Butyricimonas faecihominis: one gene and its partner. The protein of the gene in region 2 binds, or shares a complex with, the protein of the main gene of each other region. Links are inferred from orthologs where the notes say so. Each region holds a gene or a part of one and is shown on either strand. Other genes may lie near its edges.

Region 1 (6,848 bases), 1.4 Mb from region 2 along the record:
CTAATCCTTCTCCATGTTTGGAAATCTTACGCCCGGCATTCAACACGGTAATCGTGGTTCCGTGAACAATTCCCTGCGGACCGATATACATGAACGAACCTGCAGTCATCTGCCCGTACTGGGAAACACCCAAAGCGTTAAAACGTTCCCAATCATCCGGCTTGGAATAATTCGGGATCACCATACCGTTCGTAACCACGACACGCGGTGCATCCTTATGCGACGGGAACAATCCCATCGGGTGACCAGAATATAACACCAACGTCTGCTCGTCGGTCATCTCCGACAAATACTTCATTGCCAGACGATACTGTGCCCAGTTCTGGAACACCGCCCCGTTGCCCCCGTAAGTAATCAACTCGTGAGGATGTTGAGCCACGGCATAATCCAAGTTATTATTCATCATCAGCATGATACCCGCCGCTTGCAGGCTCTTGTGAGGATAATCATTGATATTATGAGCATACATCTTGTAATCCGGACGGAAACGATACATGTAAATACGCCCGTATTTCTCCAACTCCTCGGCAAACTCCGGGGCCAACACGGCATGGTGTTTCGGGTCAAAATAACGTAAAGCGTTACGTATCGCCAGTTTCTTTTCTTCTTTCGTCAGGATGTCTTTCCTTTTAGGGGCATGGTTAATCTCCGGCTCGTAAGCCTTCGGAGCCGGCAATTCTGCTGGAATCCCTTCCCTAATTGATTGTTGAAATTCTTGTAATGTCATTATATTATCTTTTACTTCATTTTATTATTGCCATTCCCCACGAATCAACTAATAATCATTAATTTAGTCTCTACTTTCCCACTTTTTAGTTTTTAACTTTTAGTTTTTAACTCACCAATCGGCTGGCTAAATTAATATTTTCAAATGAAAAAAACACTATTTTTGCCTAACAATAAAACAGAAGATGACATGAATATAAGAATAGGCGACATTGTACGATTTATATCAGACAAGCTAGAGGGTAAAGTTACCGGCATCATTGACAACAACACCGTGAACGTGTATTGTGACGAATACGGGTTCGAAATTCCCGCATCCGTGAATAACCTAGTGGTCATTCATTCCGACAGTAACACGACAAAAACGGTTTCCGCCACATCCGCATCCGGACAGAAAAACGTGGTCATGGAATCGGCCGATACCCTTTACATCGCGTTCGTCCCCGAAAATTTCAACAACTTGACAGAAAGTCGGTTCGATATTTATTTCGTGAACGATACCACTCAAACCAGTCTTTATTCCATCTCGTTTCATGACGGGGAAAAGTACACCGGGATTACGGCAGGCAACTGCAACCCGAACACGACATACCTGATCGGCAATTACTCGCTCAAAGAAATCGACACGATTAAAGCGATACACGTGCAATCCGTGTTCTATCAGAAAGGCGTTCACGTTCTGAAAAACGCCATCGACACGCAAATCAAGGTCACCCCGGTAAACTTGTGTAAAGCGGGAGCTTACAAACATACCCGCTGGTTTAATTCCACCTCGCTACTCCGACCGCTGGACAAAGAATCCATCGTCAAAGAAGAAGGCTTGGAAACCATTCCGGAACAATTTTTACAAAAAACGCCTCATAAAACGGAAGACACGTCCCACAAGGAAACTCCCAAACAATCCAATAGCAACATCATCGAGATCGACTTGCACATTGACAAGCTACTCGACGACACGACAGGCATGGAAAACAAGGATATGCTGGACTACCAGATGGACGTGTTCCATAAAACACTGGAACAATACAAACTCCGCCGGGGCCAAAAGATCGTGTTCATACACGGCAAAGGAGACGGGGTATTAAGGCAACGTATCCTCTGGGAACTTCAAACCAAATACAAACGTTTCAACCATCAGGACGCCTCTTTCAAGCAATATGGTTACGGGGCCACGATGGTCACGATAAAATAATCAAAGATTAAAGGAATACCCCACGGAACAGACCCAATTTTTCCCGTAAGGAGAATACTTATCCTGTATCACGTCATAATAAAACATCACGGAGATAGAGCCTGTTCCGGTGGGAATAACTCCACCTCCCCCCACTAGCATCGTGGGGACATAACGGAAGTCAATCTTCTTCTCATACGATTTTCCCCAACTTCCCTTCAGTTCCGGCTGGATTTGGAGGGCAATATACCGCACCGGGTTCACCCGCCCGAACACGTTTACCCCGAGATAATTCATATCATAACGATTGGAAGAATGGTGATAATTGTAACTTACCCCTCCTCCCGCCGAGAAGAACTCGTTCCAACGATACCCGATCTGGGGAGAAACATCGATACTGGTATAATCCCCGAAGGACATCCCGCAAGAACCGCTTAATGTCCATTTTCCCGTTTTCCGGGACACGGACGATTTCAAAGGGACACTCTTTTTCACGGGAGCTTTCACCACTTGGCGTTTTGCCCCGGATTTATAGATCGTGTCCAATCGAAAACCATTACGATTTTCCTGAGCCTCCACCCTCCCGAAAGAGGCTGTTACAAACAGAATCAAAACCAACCAGAATCTCGTCATCATTCATCATTTTAATGGGAAAAAGCTGTTCAAAGACACCTTCAAACAGCTTTTTTATTTCAAAAAGTTCTCTTCGAGAGAAAATCACTTACGCATGTAATTCTCCGATGTAACGTTCCGCATCAATAGCAGCACGGCAACCGGTTCCGGCAGCAGCAATTCCCTGACGATAAGTCGGGTCCATCACGTCTCCTGCGGCAAACACACCCGGTACATTCGTCTTGCAAGACTTACCTTCGGTAATGATATACCCTTGCTCGTCGACTTCGATATATTTTTTGAACACTTCTGTATTCGGAGTATGCCCGATAGCCAGGAAGAACCCGTCAATCTTGATTTCCTTGGTTGCCTCTTCCGGGGTCCCCTTCTTGTACACCAAACGAGCGCCCTCAACTCCCATGTCTGACCCAAACAATTCCAACGTGTTATGCTCGAACAATACTTCAATGTTTTCCGTTCTGAACACACGTTCCTGCATAGCCTTCGATGCTCTCAAATAGTTCTTACGAACAATCAAATATACTTTACGACACAACCCGGCCAAATAAGTAGCCTCCTCGCAAGCGGTATCTCCACCACCTACAACAGCCACGTCTTTTCCGCGATAGAAGAATCCGTCGCAAGTTGCACAAGCACTAACACCAGCCCCGCGGAATGCCTCTTCTGAAGGCAAACCCAAGTACTTGGCAGTTGCACCCGTTGCAATAATCACGGCATCCGCCTCGATCACCTTCTCCCCGTCGATCGTAACCTTATGAGGATGACCGGAAAAGTCAACATCCGTCGCGATCCCGAAACGAATATCCGTTCCGAAACGTTCCGCTTGCTTTCTCATATCTTCCATCATCACCGGACCGGTCACGCCTTCCGGGTATCCCGGGAAGTTTTCCACTTCCGTGGTCGTGGTCAACTGACCACCCATTTGCATTCCCGTGTACAACACCGGATTCAAATTAGCTCTCGATGCGTATATCGCTGCCGTATACCCGGCAGGCCCTGATCCTATAATCAAGCATTTAACTCTTTCTATAGCATTTTCTGTTGACATAGACAATTCCTTTCTTTTAATTTACAATACAATTTCACGTAATGGATTGCAAAGTTACCTAAAAAAATGGTTTATCCAATTTTTTTACCCCATATCCCCGTATTCTCATTCCCCAAACCCATGAAAACCTGCAATCTAAGCCAAAAAGCACAAACAATCATCAGATTTTTCTCTCAACTCCTTGTTTCATTCCAAATTTTTTTACTACATTTGCATCCGCATTTCGGGATGTAGCTCAGCCCGGTAGAGTCCACGTCTGGGGGGCGTGTTGTCGCAGGTTCAAATCCTGTCATCCCGACTACTGAGTATCAAACAATTAGAGAGGTTAAAACAACCTCTCTTTTTTATTGCGATTACATTTTTATTATACTTTTTGGGTTAACGTGAAAAATTAGGGGCTAACGTGAGCCAATACCATCTAACAAATAAAACTCCTATGGTATTTAGTATTAGGTCAAAAATCTTTTTAAAAGCTGCTCCTCTTTTATATGATATTCTTTAGTTCTCTCTAATAATGGATCATACTCAATCGAAAATAACCAATATTTTCCAAATAACTGCCCCCTTTTTCTCATCTTCAATTTTAAGTCCTCGATTTTTCATCAGGACAACATGACCTTCAAGGCATAATATACTTCAGAGATAAAAAACGACCTGCCAATTTAGGCATTGTTTTACAACAACTAGGCCCGGCAGGTTCTACATTACAAGTGTACTACAATTTTACTTACAATCAAAATGCTTAGTAAAAAAAATAATTCAACCACGAAATTCAAGCTCACCTAAAAAATTAGATCAACCTTCTATTCTTCAATATGCCAATTTTTATCCCCTTCTCAAGCATAAATAATGGTATCAAGAGCATCATACAATTAGAAAAATCATTCTGTCCATTCACAAATTCAAAGTTATTTCACCTAATTTCTTGTTTTTATCCAGAAATAATCCTACCTTGTGAATACGTTTGTTATAAATGGGGATTTTCCCTACATGTCTTATTTTTTAATTTTATCACTATGAAAAGACTATTATTTCTTAGTTTATTCGTGTGTGCAATCACGTGTTTCGCATTCACGAATGCAGCAGCTCCAGAAGTTCAACGAACAATCAGCGGAACGGTTTATGACCTATCGTCACATCAACCGTTAGAAGGAATCTACATCCAGCAAATCAACGGAACTTCATCTAGTTCAACAAAAACGGATGTTTCCGGTCATTTCTCCATTACCGTGAAAAATTCAAGTCAAACAGCAACTCTCAAATTCTCAGACCCAGATTATGGGGATTACTCTACCCGAACAGAAGACTTTGACTTAAGTAAAGACAACACGAACGTGTCTGTCTACATGCAATAAACAACTATTGCAAGATACAAAAAACTGGAAAGGATACCCTAGCGTATCCTTTTCATATATGTACAAAAGAGAGTAGCCGGGAAGTACGTTTGTTATATATGCTTACTTATTCAAAATCACTATGATTTTACAAGAAAACATAGCCCGACTACTCTATACACAAAGATAATTCACACTCTTGAAAAGAGCAACTTTATCCAATCACTTTCATGTGCAAAATAAACAAAAGTATCCCAAATTCACAACACAAAAGCATCTATATTGAAGTCACCTCACGATCACGATGAAAATTGAATCAAGGTCACAAAAATGTCCCTCGTTAGAAATTCGCATATCTATCACGTAACGTCCGACAGGAACCGTGTGATTCCAAGGTAATTCTACTCGTCCACGCCCAAACATTCGAAATTGTGCAACAGCTTCGGGGTGTTCACTCCGGACATTCCGAATCGTGTACTTCACCGGGTTTGTTCCCTCCACTCCCTCCATCTCCCCGGATTGCCAAGGTATTTTAAATTTGATCTGATAAGCATCATCATCCGGGTCAAGCCCGGCTTTCACGATCATGGAATCCGGCGCATAAGCAGCATGACGAATATCTAGAAAACCCACCGTTCTATCTTGACATCCCGTCTGTAACATCCCGATTAAAAGCAAACAATTCGCTATCCAATACATTCTTTTCATATCTTCAAATTATTACAATTCAGTAAATTCATACGTGTAACTCAACGAATGTACCACGCCATTCGTCATTTCAATATCCGCAGAGGCAACCATAGCAATATGACCACTCAAGACAGCATGGAAGAACAAGCTTTCCGGACCAATATCCGGTATCCCGTTATACGGGGTTAGTGTCCTATACACCCTTAATTCGACACCCCCGATTGTTGTCACCATCGTACCTCCTGTAAGCGTTCCTTTCACCTCGTAATCAAAATCCTCTTTCATCATCCGCCTATCCAGTACATGTGCCAACAACATCTCCCGACATAACTCCGCAGGCACCTCCTTCACGGAAGAGTAAACCATTTCTCCTGCCTCGTCCGTTGTTTTAAACAAAAATTGATTGATCGACAAATTCGTGGGAGCAAAAAAAGTAATCTGCTGAAACCCTGGATTCGTCCCGTCAAAAACATCCTTCAATCCCGCATGTTCAATCATCACGATCACCGAATCCCAGTTATAATGATCCGTTTGTAGGTATTCCCACACCGTGCAATCATGTTTACCATCAGCTAAACCTGAATCATGATAAAAGTCGTTATCACATCCCGTGAAAACCACCCACAACACCAAAAAAACATAAAATATTTTCATCATTTACATGTTATCAAGTTACTAAAAAGAAAATCCGTTACGTTTCCAATAAGAAGTCTGCCTCATCAGTGTATTATCCTCAAAAGCCTGCCGTGCCACGGGATAATACAATGCCCCGTCTGCCACATCTTGTTCCGTCAATGTTTTGAAGTTTCCCCGCAATTTCTCCCGGAAAGTCCCGTTACGCATGATGTCAAAATAACGCGTGGAAATTCCCTCGCAAAAGAGTTCCCGATCACGTTCATCTGCAATAACATCTTGTAAATCCCCGTCTGCGAGTGAATAATCCCGCACCCCGGCCCGGTTACGAACCCGGTTCAAGTCCCGGATGGCACCATCCGTGTCACCAGTCTTGGCTTTCAGCTCGGCTCTCAACAAGATCATATCCGCCAACCGGATAATAATCTCGTTATCCTCGAAAGATTTCAGTTGTCCAATCTCGCTACCACTCGTGTAAAGCAATATATGCCGTAATTTTCGCACGTAGACAGCCCCCTGCGTGATCGAAGTTGACACGCCAGCCATACTGTCGAGCTTGTAAAAATACTCCTCCCGACGCTGGTCTGACTTGTCCGGATACATCTTATAGACG
Region 2 (6,726 bases):
TTATCTCGTTTTTCAAGATCGGTTCTTTCACGCTAGGAGGTGGTTACGCGATGATACCACTCATCCAACAAGAAGTCGTGGATAAAAAAGGTTGGCTAAAAGAGAGCGAATTCGTGGAGATGATGGCAATAGCCCAATCCGCCCCCGGACCGATTGCACTGAACACGGCCATTTTCGTGGGTTACAAGGCACGAGGAATTAAAGGGGTCATTTTTTCCAGCCTCGGAACCATCCTCCCCTCTTTCATCGTAATCCTGTTAATCGCCATCATTTTCACGGATTTCAAAAACAACCCCGGAGTAGAACGAGTATTCAAAGGCATCCGCCCGGCAGTCGTGGCCCTCATCGCCGCTCCTTTATACAAAATGGGTAAATCAGCAGGTGTTACCCGTAAAACCATCATTTTCCCGGTCGTTGCCGCCCTCCTCGTCTGGTTACTCAACCTCTCGCCCATATATATCATCATCGCCGCCATCCTAGGTGGCTTGCTCTACGGCAAGATCACCCACAAACTCTAAAAATGTCATGAAACAAAGTCCGTTCTCCATTTTCAATTTTCAATTCTCAATTTTCAATTAACATGTCAGAACTTGATCTCTATATCAGCCTCTTCATCACCTTCTTCAAAATCGGTCTATTCGGTTTCGGGGGCGGTTACGCCATGCTCTCGTTGATACAACATGACGTCGTGGAAACCCACAACTGGATCAGCGTGGCCGACTTCACGGACATCGTGGCCATTTCGCAAAGCACGCCCGGCCCCATCGCCTTCAACACCGCCACCTACATCGGCTACACGGCAACAGGTAGCATCTGGGGATCAGCCATCTGCACAATAGCCGTCAGTCTTCCCTCCCTGATCATCATGATCACGATCTCCAAGTTCTTTTTCATGTTCCGGGACAACAAATACGTGGAAATGGCCATGCAAGGTTTAAAAATCACTGTTTTAGGACTTATCGGGGCAGCAGCGTTGTTATTGATGAACAAACAAAACTTCGTGGACTACAAAAGCTATATAATCTTCGCCATAGCCTTCATCGCCACCTTCAAATTCAAAATGGACCCGATACTCATGATCATAGCGGCAGGAGTGGCCGGGTACATTCTTTATTAGAAGCTATCCCAAAAGTCATTTTATTTCAAAAAACTCCTCCGTCTGCTTCGCAGCCACCTCCTCTATAAACAGAGGAGGAGCTGGTGTCTCTCCCAGAATATAGGGAGTATTTCAGCTCTCCCTCTGTTCATAGAGGGAGTACCCCGAAGGGGGGAGGGAGTTTGAAAAATGACTTTTGGACATTCCCGTTACGAGCTACAAGTTAAGCTTACGGCTTTGCAAATTACAAGTGGAAATTCAAACAAAAAAAACCGCCGATCGGCGGTTTAATATTTTAAAGCAGTGCATTGATTTTAGAAACCAAAGTCGTCTTAGGTACTGCACCTACTTGTTTGTCAGCAACCTCGCCATTCTTAAAGAAAAGAATTGTCGGGATGTTACGAATACCATACTTAGCAGCAGCAGAACCTTCATCCACGTTCACTTTAGCAACCACTAACTTACCTTCGAACTCTTTAGAGATCTCTTCCACGATGGGTAACATCATTTTACATGGTCCACACCATTCTGCCCAGAAATCTACAAGAACAGGAACTTCTGCTTTTAGCACAACTTCCTCGAAATTTGAATCATTAACTGCAATAGCCATACTTCTATCTTTAAAGTTTATAATAATATTCATGCTAAAAGCGTTGGATTAAGTTCCGCCATGATCCAACGCTTTGACATGGCGAAATTAATTAATTTTCATTTTAATAGCATCATTATTTTCAAAATATTCATATAATTCTCTCGAACGCCCTATCTTACAGGTTCTTGAAAACATCTTTACCCGGTGTCCCGTCCCGTCATACAAAATAAAATTCAACGGGAGATCACCCTTCTCGTTCACGAACTGGTTATGTATCTCCAACACAAGCTCGTGTGTCAGCTTTTCCACGTCCACCTGCAACGTGATCGAGCGAATCAGGTTCTCGCTGATAACGCTCAGCAAATCCATGCTCTGCACGTTAAAAGTCAGCTCTCCGGCCCCGCCCCACTTCTTTTCCTGCACTCTACCCTTGATGTAGATGGACGTCTCCAGAATAAAATAATTCCGGAACTTGATATAGTCCTCCCCGAAGAAAGGTAACTCGTAAGAACCCGTGAAATCCTCGATTGTCAAAATACCAAAATCATTCCCTTTCTTCGTCTTCCCCTCTCGCATGGCAACAATAATTCCCGCAATCGTCACGTCCCGGTCTTTGTAAGAACTCAAATCACTGCTCAGACTCTCCAAAGGAGTACAAATCGCCTTGATCTCTAACTTATACGAATCCAACGGGTGAGAAGTTAGGTATATACCGATCAATTCCTTCTCTTTACGCGCCTTCTCCACGTCCGTCCAAGGTTCACACAAAGGAATGGTAGGCTTTTTCACGTCATATTCATCCATCCCCCCAAACAGCGTCGCCTGCATCATCAAACTATCCTGTTGCTTTTTCTGCCCGTAATTCACCAGATTTTCAAGAAATGTCGTGTGACCGTCAGGCATATAGAAATACTGCGCCCGATCCAACCCGAAACTATCCAACCCTCCCGCGGTAATCAGATTTTCCAACGTCTTCTTGTTCACCGTCTTGTAATCCAAACGCTCGAAGAAATCGAAAAGATCTTTGTACCCCCCGTTAGCATTCCGTTCCCGGATAATCGAGTGTACGGCAGCCTCGCCAACTCCCTTGATTCCGGCCATCCCGAAACGAATATCTCCCTTGTGGTTCACCGTGAAATCATCATCCGACTCGTTCACATCCGGAGCCAGCACGCTCAACCCCATTCGCTTACACTCGTCCATGAAAACCGTAACCTTCTCAATCTGTGACAAGTTACAACTCAAGTTGGCCGCCATAAACTCGGCAGGATAATGAGCTTTCAAAAATCCCGTCTGGTAAGCAATATAAGCGTAGCAAACCGAATGCGATTTGTTGAACGCGTACGATGCAAATGCCTCCCAGTCTCCCCAAATCTTATCAACCAACGGGTTGACCTCCTTCCCCATCTCCTTGCATCCCTTCACGAACTCCTCGTTTTTATTACACCCCTCGATGAACTGCGTCTTCAACTGGTTCATCGTGTCAATCTGTTTCTTACCCATTGCCTTACGAAGAGTATCCGACATACCCCGGGTAAAATTACCCAATGCGCGGGACTGTAACATCACCTGCTCTTGGTAAACGGTAATACCATACGTGTCCTTCAAGTAAGGCTCCATCATCGGGTGATCGTACTCGATAGGAGCCTCCCCGTGCTTACGCTTGATAAAATCCGGGATATACTCCATAGGCCCGGGACGATACAAGGCATTCATGGCCACCAAATCCTCAAAACGGTTCGGCTTCAACGCCCTCAAATGCTTTTTCATTCCCGGCGACTCAAACTGGAACAGACCGGTAGTCTCCCCTCTTGAAAACAATTCGAATGTCTCTTTATCCTCCAACGAAATCGCATCCACGTCCAGTGTCTCGTGGCGGGATTTCTTTATATTATCCAAACAGGTTTTTATAATCGAAAGCGTTCTCAATCCCAGAAAGTCCATCTTGATCAACCCGATCGGCTCCACGAAGTGACCGTCATATTGAGTCGTCATCAAACTTTCCCCTTCCGTCGGCATAATCGGGATATGTTCCGTCAACGGGTCACGACTGATCAAGATACCACAAGCGTGTACCCCCGTCTGCCGCACGGAGCCTTCCAAAATTTCCGCCAAATGAAGCGTTTTTGCTACCAGCGGGTTCGAGGACTCCCGTTCTTTTTCCAAATCAGGATTCTCCTTGTAAGCCTTCTTCAACGTGATTTTCGGGGTTTCCGGCACCATCTTGGCCAACCGGTTTGCCTCCGACAAATCCAACTTCAGCACCCGTGCCACGTCCTTAATCGCCATCTTGGCAGCCATACTACCGAAAGTCACGATGTGCGACACCTTATCCGCCCCGTATTTCTGTGTAACCCACTCCAACACCCGCTGACGCCCGTCATCATCAAAGTCAACGTCAATATCCGGTAGCGAGATACGATCGGGATTCAAAAAACGCTCGAACAGCAAATCATACTTCACCGGATCAATATTCGTGATACCCAGACTATACGCCACGGCACTTCCCGCGGCAGAACCACGCCCCGGTCCCACGATCACCCCCATATCACGAGCCGCCTGAATAAAATCCTGCACGATCAAGAAGTACCCCGGGAAACCCATCGTCTTCATGATATGCAACTCGAAAATCAAACGTTCCATAATATCCGGTGGAATATTCTCACCATATCGCCGCACGGCTCCCTTCATCGCCAACTCCTTCAAATAATCTGCCTCCAACTTAATACGGTAAAGTCGATCATATCCCCCCAACTTCTTCACTTTCTTTTGAGCATCCTCCTCGCTCATAACGACCTCACCTTTCTCATTACGGGTAAACTCGTTGAACAAATCCTCTTCCGTGTATTTCTTCCGGTACTCTTCCTCCGTACCGATCTCCGGCGGGATCGGGAAAACCGGCATCAACGGGTCGGAATCCAGTTTATAATCTTCAACTTTATCAACAATCTCCTGTGTATTCTCGATTACCTGTGGAATATCCTTGAACAACTCTTCCATCTCGGCCGTTGTCTTGAACCACTCCTGCCGCGTGTACCGCATCCGGTTGGGATCATCCAAATCCTTGCGTGTATTCAGACAGATCAACAAGTCATGCGCCTCCGCATCCTCCGCATTCAGAAAATGCACATCGTTCGTGGCAATCACCTTGATCCCCAACTTCTCGCCCATACGCAGAATCTCCGTGTTACACCTCACCTGATTATCGTAAACCTCCGCTCTCTCCTTGGCTGATTCTGCCGGATGCCTCATCACCTCCAGGTAATAATCCTCCCCCACCAAATTCTTGTACCACAAGGCAGCCGCTTCCGCCCCCTCGATATCCCCGGCCATAATCTTCTGGCAAATCTCACCTCCCAAACAAGCCGACGAAATAATCAACCCCTCGTGATGCTTCTCCAGCAAAGCCTTATCAATACGCGGACGATAATAATACCCGTCCACAAACGCCGCAGAACAAAGCTTGATCAAATTCAAATACCCTTTCAGATTCTTGGCCAGGATTATCAAATGCTCTCCCGAACGGTCCACCGGTTTCTCCTTGTTATACAAAGACACCCGGGCCACGTAGGCCTCCACCCCCAAAATAGGTTTTATCCCCTTTTTGCGACAAGTATCGTAGAATAATTTTATCCCGAACATATTCCCGTGATCCGTCAACGAAATTGCCTTCATTCCGTCGGCAATCGCCTTCTCCACCAAACCGGGCACACTCGCCGCCCCGTCGAGAATAGAATACTGAGAATGTACATGAAAATGCGTAAATGCCATATATACACTTAATTAAATATTAACACACCCCTAAAAGGCATATCACAAATTTAGCCAAAAATCCCGACACTACCACCCCGTATAATACAAACAATTCTAAAAAGCGGTATATTTCCCGTTAAACCGGAAACTAATCCCCAACTACAACAATTTTTTCAATTCTTCCATGTCAGGTAACGCCTGTTTCAACCTTTCAGGCATATCATCAGAAGTTTTATAGGTGACCACTCCCATCGGTTTATCATAATCTTGAATCACATATTCTACATACTTCTTATCTGCACTTTTACAAAGTACTATCCCAATAGATGGATTTTCGTGTGGTTTACGCATTTGATCATCAACAAGGCGTAAATAGGTACATAGTTGCCCTAAATACGAAGACTTAAACGCCCCTTTTTTCAGTTCTATCACGACCAATGCATTGAGTTCCCGATTAAAAAATATCAAATCAGGAAAATGTTCTACACCAAACACTTCCAACTTATATTGATTACCAACAAATGCAAAATCACGCCCAAAAGTCATGATAAATTTTTTAATATTATGCACAATTTCCCGCTCTACCACTCGTTCATCAATATCCTCCTTGTCTCGTTCCCCAAGTTCTTCCACATTAATAAAGTCTAGCAAATATTCATCTTTGAACATTTCAATAGTCTTCAATGATTGTCGAACATCCGGAATAGTTTGAATGAAATTATGTGCCAATTCTCCCTTATGATGAAACAAGTCATCCGCAATCTTTGCCGTCAAAACCTCTTTACTCCACTTATTTACCACAGCTTGGCGAATATAAAACAAACGCTCTGTAAGCGTTTGAACCTTACGGACAATGATCATGTGGTGTGTAAAACCAAGAGACAAAAATACGGACAAATCAAAAACTTCTCCATCAATATCTTTATTTCCCACCAATTGAAAAGTATCAATTTCGCTAATTGTAGTTAGCGATTTGTCATTTTCCACTTCGCTAACCGCGGTTAGCGATTTCAACTGCCCACTCCAACTTTCATAAAACTGGCGCATAAATTTGATATTAGCAGCAGAAAAACCTCGCAACCCCGGTAATTCCTTCTGTAATTGCTGACTAATCGTCTCAATAGCACCCGTTCCCCAAAATCCATCACGAGAATTTTCTGAGACATATTGTCCTACACCATAATACAAAGAAAGTTGCTCTTTATTCACAGAAGAAATAGCACGATACTGACTACGCAATATCGCTCCTTTTATAGTTTTTACCGCCTCCGCATAATTATGACTT

What was found.
Region 1: the proteins of trxA (region 2) and trxB are in contact, whole or in part, in a crystal structure (PDB 1F6M), measured with the Escherichia coli proteins. The link is inferred for Butyricimonas faecihominis from one-to-one orthologs.

The regions. Positions count from the first base shown.
Region 1 is NZ_AP028155.1:1,895,340-1,902,187, forward strand. Bases 1,599-4,520 are described here. They hold trxB (thioredoxin-disulfide reductase), read right to left. Parts: upstream 3,579-4,520; coding sequence 2,619-3,578; downstream 1,599-2,618. Other genes in these bases: R8806_RS07920 (DUF2027 domain-containing protein), read left to right, coding at 1,599-1,918; R8806_RS07925 (hypothetical protein), read right to left, coding at 1,919-2,533. In the rest of the region: R8806_RS07915 (urocanate hydratase), read right to left, coding at 1-727; more of R8806_RS07920, read left to right, coding at 917-1,598; R8806_RS07940 (carboxypeptidase regulatory-like domain-containing protein), read left to right, coding at 4,595-4,933; R8806_RS07945 (hypothetical protein), read right to left, coding at 5,201-5,620; R8806_RS07950 (fasciclin domain-containing protein), read right to left, coding at 5,633-6,259; R8806_RS07955 (RagB/SusD family nutrient uptake outer membrane protein), read right to left, coding at 6,278-6,848.
Region 2 is NZ_AP028155.1:3,292,224-3,298,949, forward strand. The notes cover bases 50-2,849. They hold trxA (thioredoxin), read right to left. Parts: upstream 1,707-2,849; coding sequence 1,392-1,706; downstream 50-1,391. Other genes in these bases: R8806_RS13655 (chromate transporter), read left to right, coding at 50-518; R8806_RS13660 (chromate transporter), read left to right, coding at 581-1,117; dnaE (DNA polymerase III subunit alpha), read right to left, coding at 1,794-2,849. Outside these bases: more of R8806_RS13655, read left to right, coding at 1-49; more of dnaE, read right to left, coding at 2,850-5,459; R8806_RS13675 (PDDEXK nuclease domain-containing protein), read right to left, coding at 5,601-6,726. UniProt on the Escherichia coli protein: Participates in various redox reactions through the reversible oxidation of its active center dithiol to a disulfide and catalyzes dithiol-disulfide exchange reactions.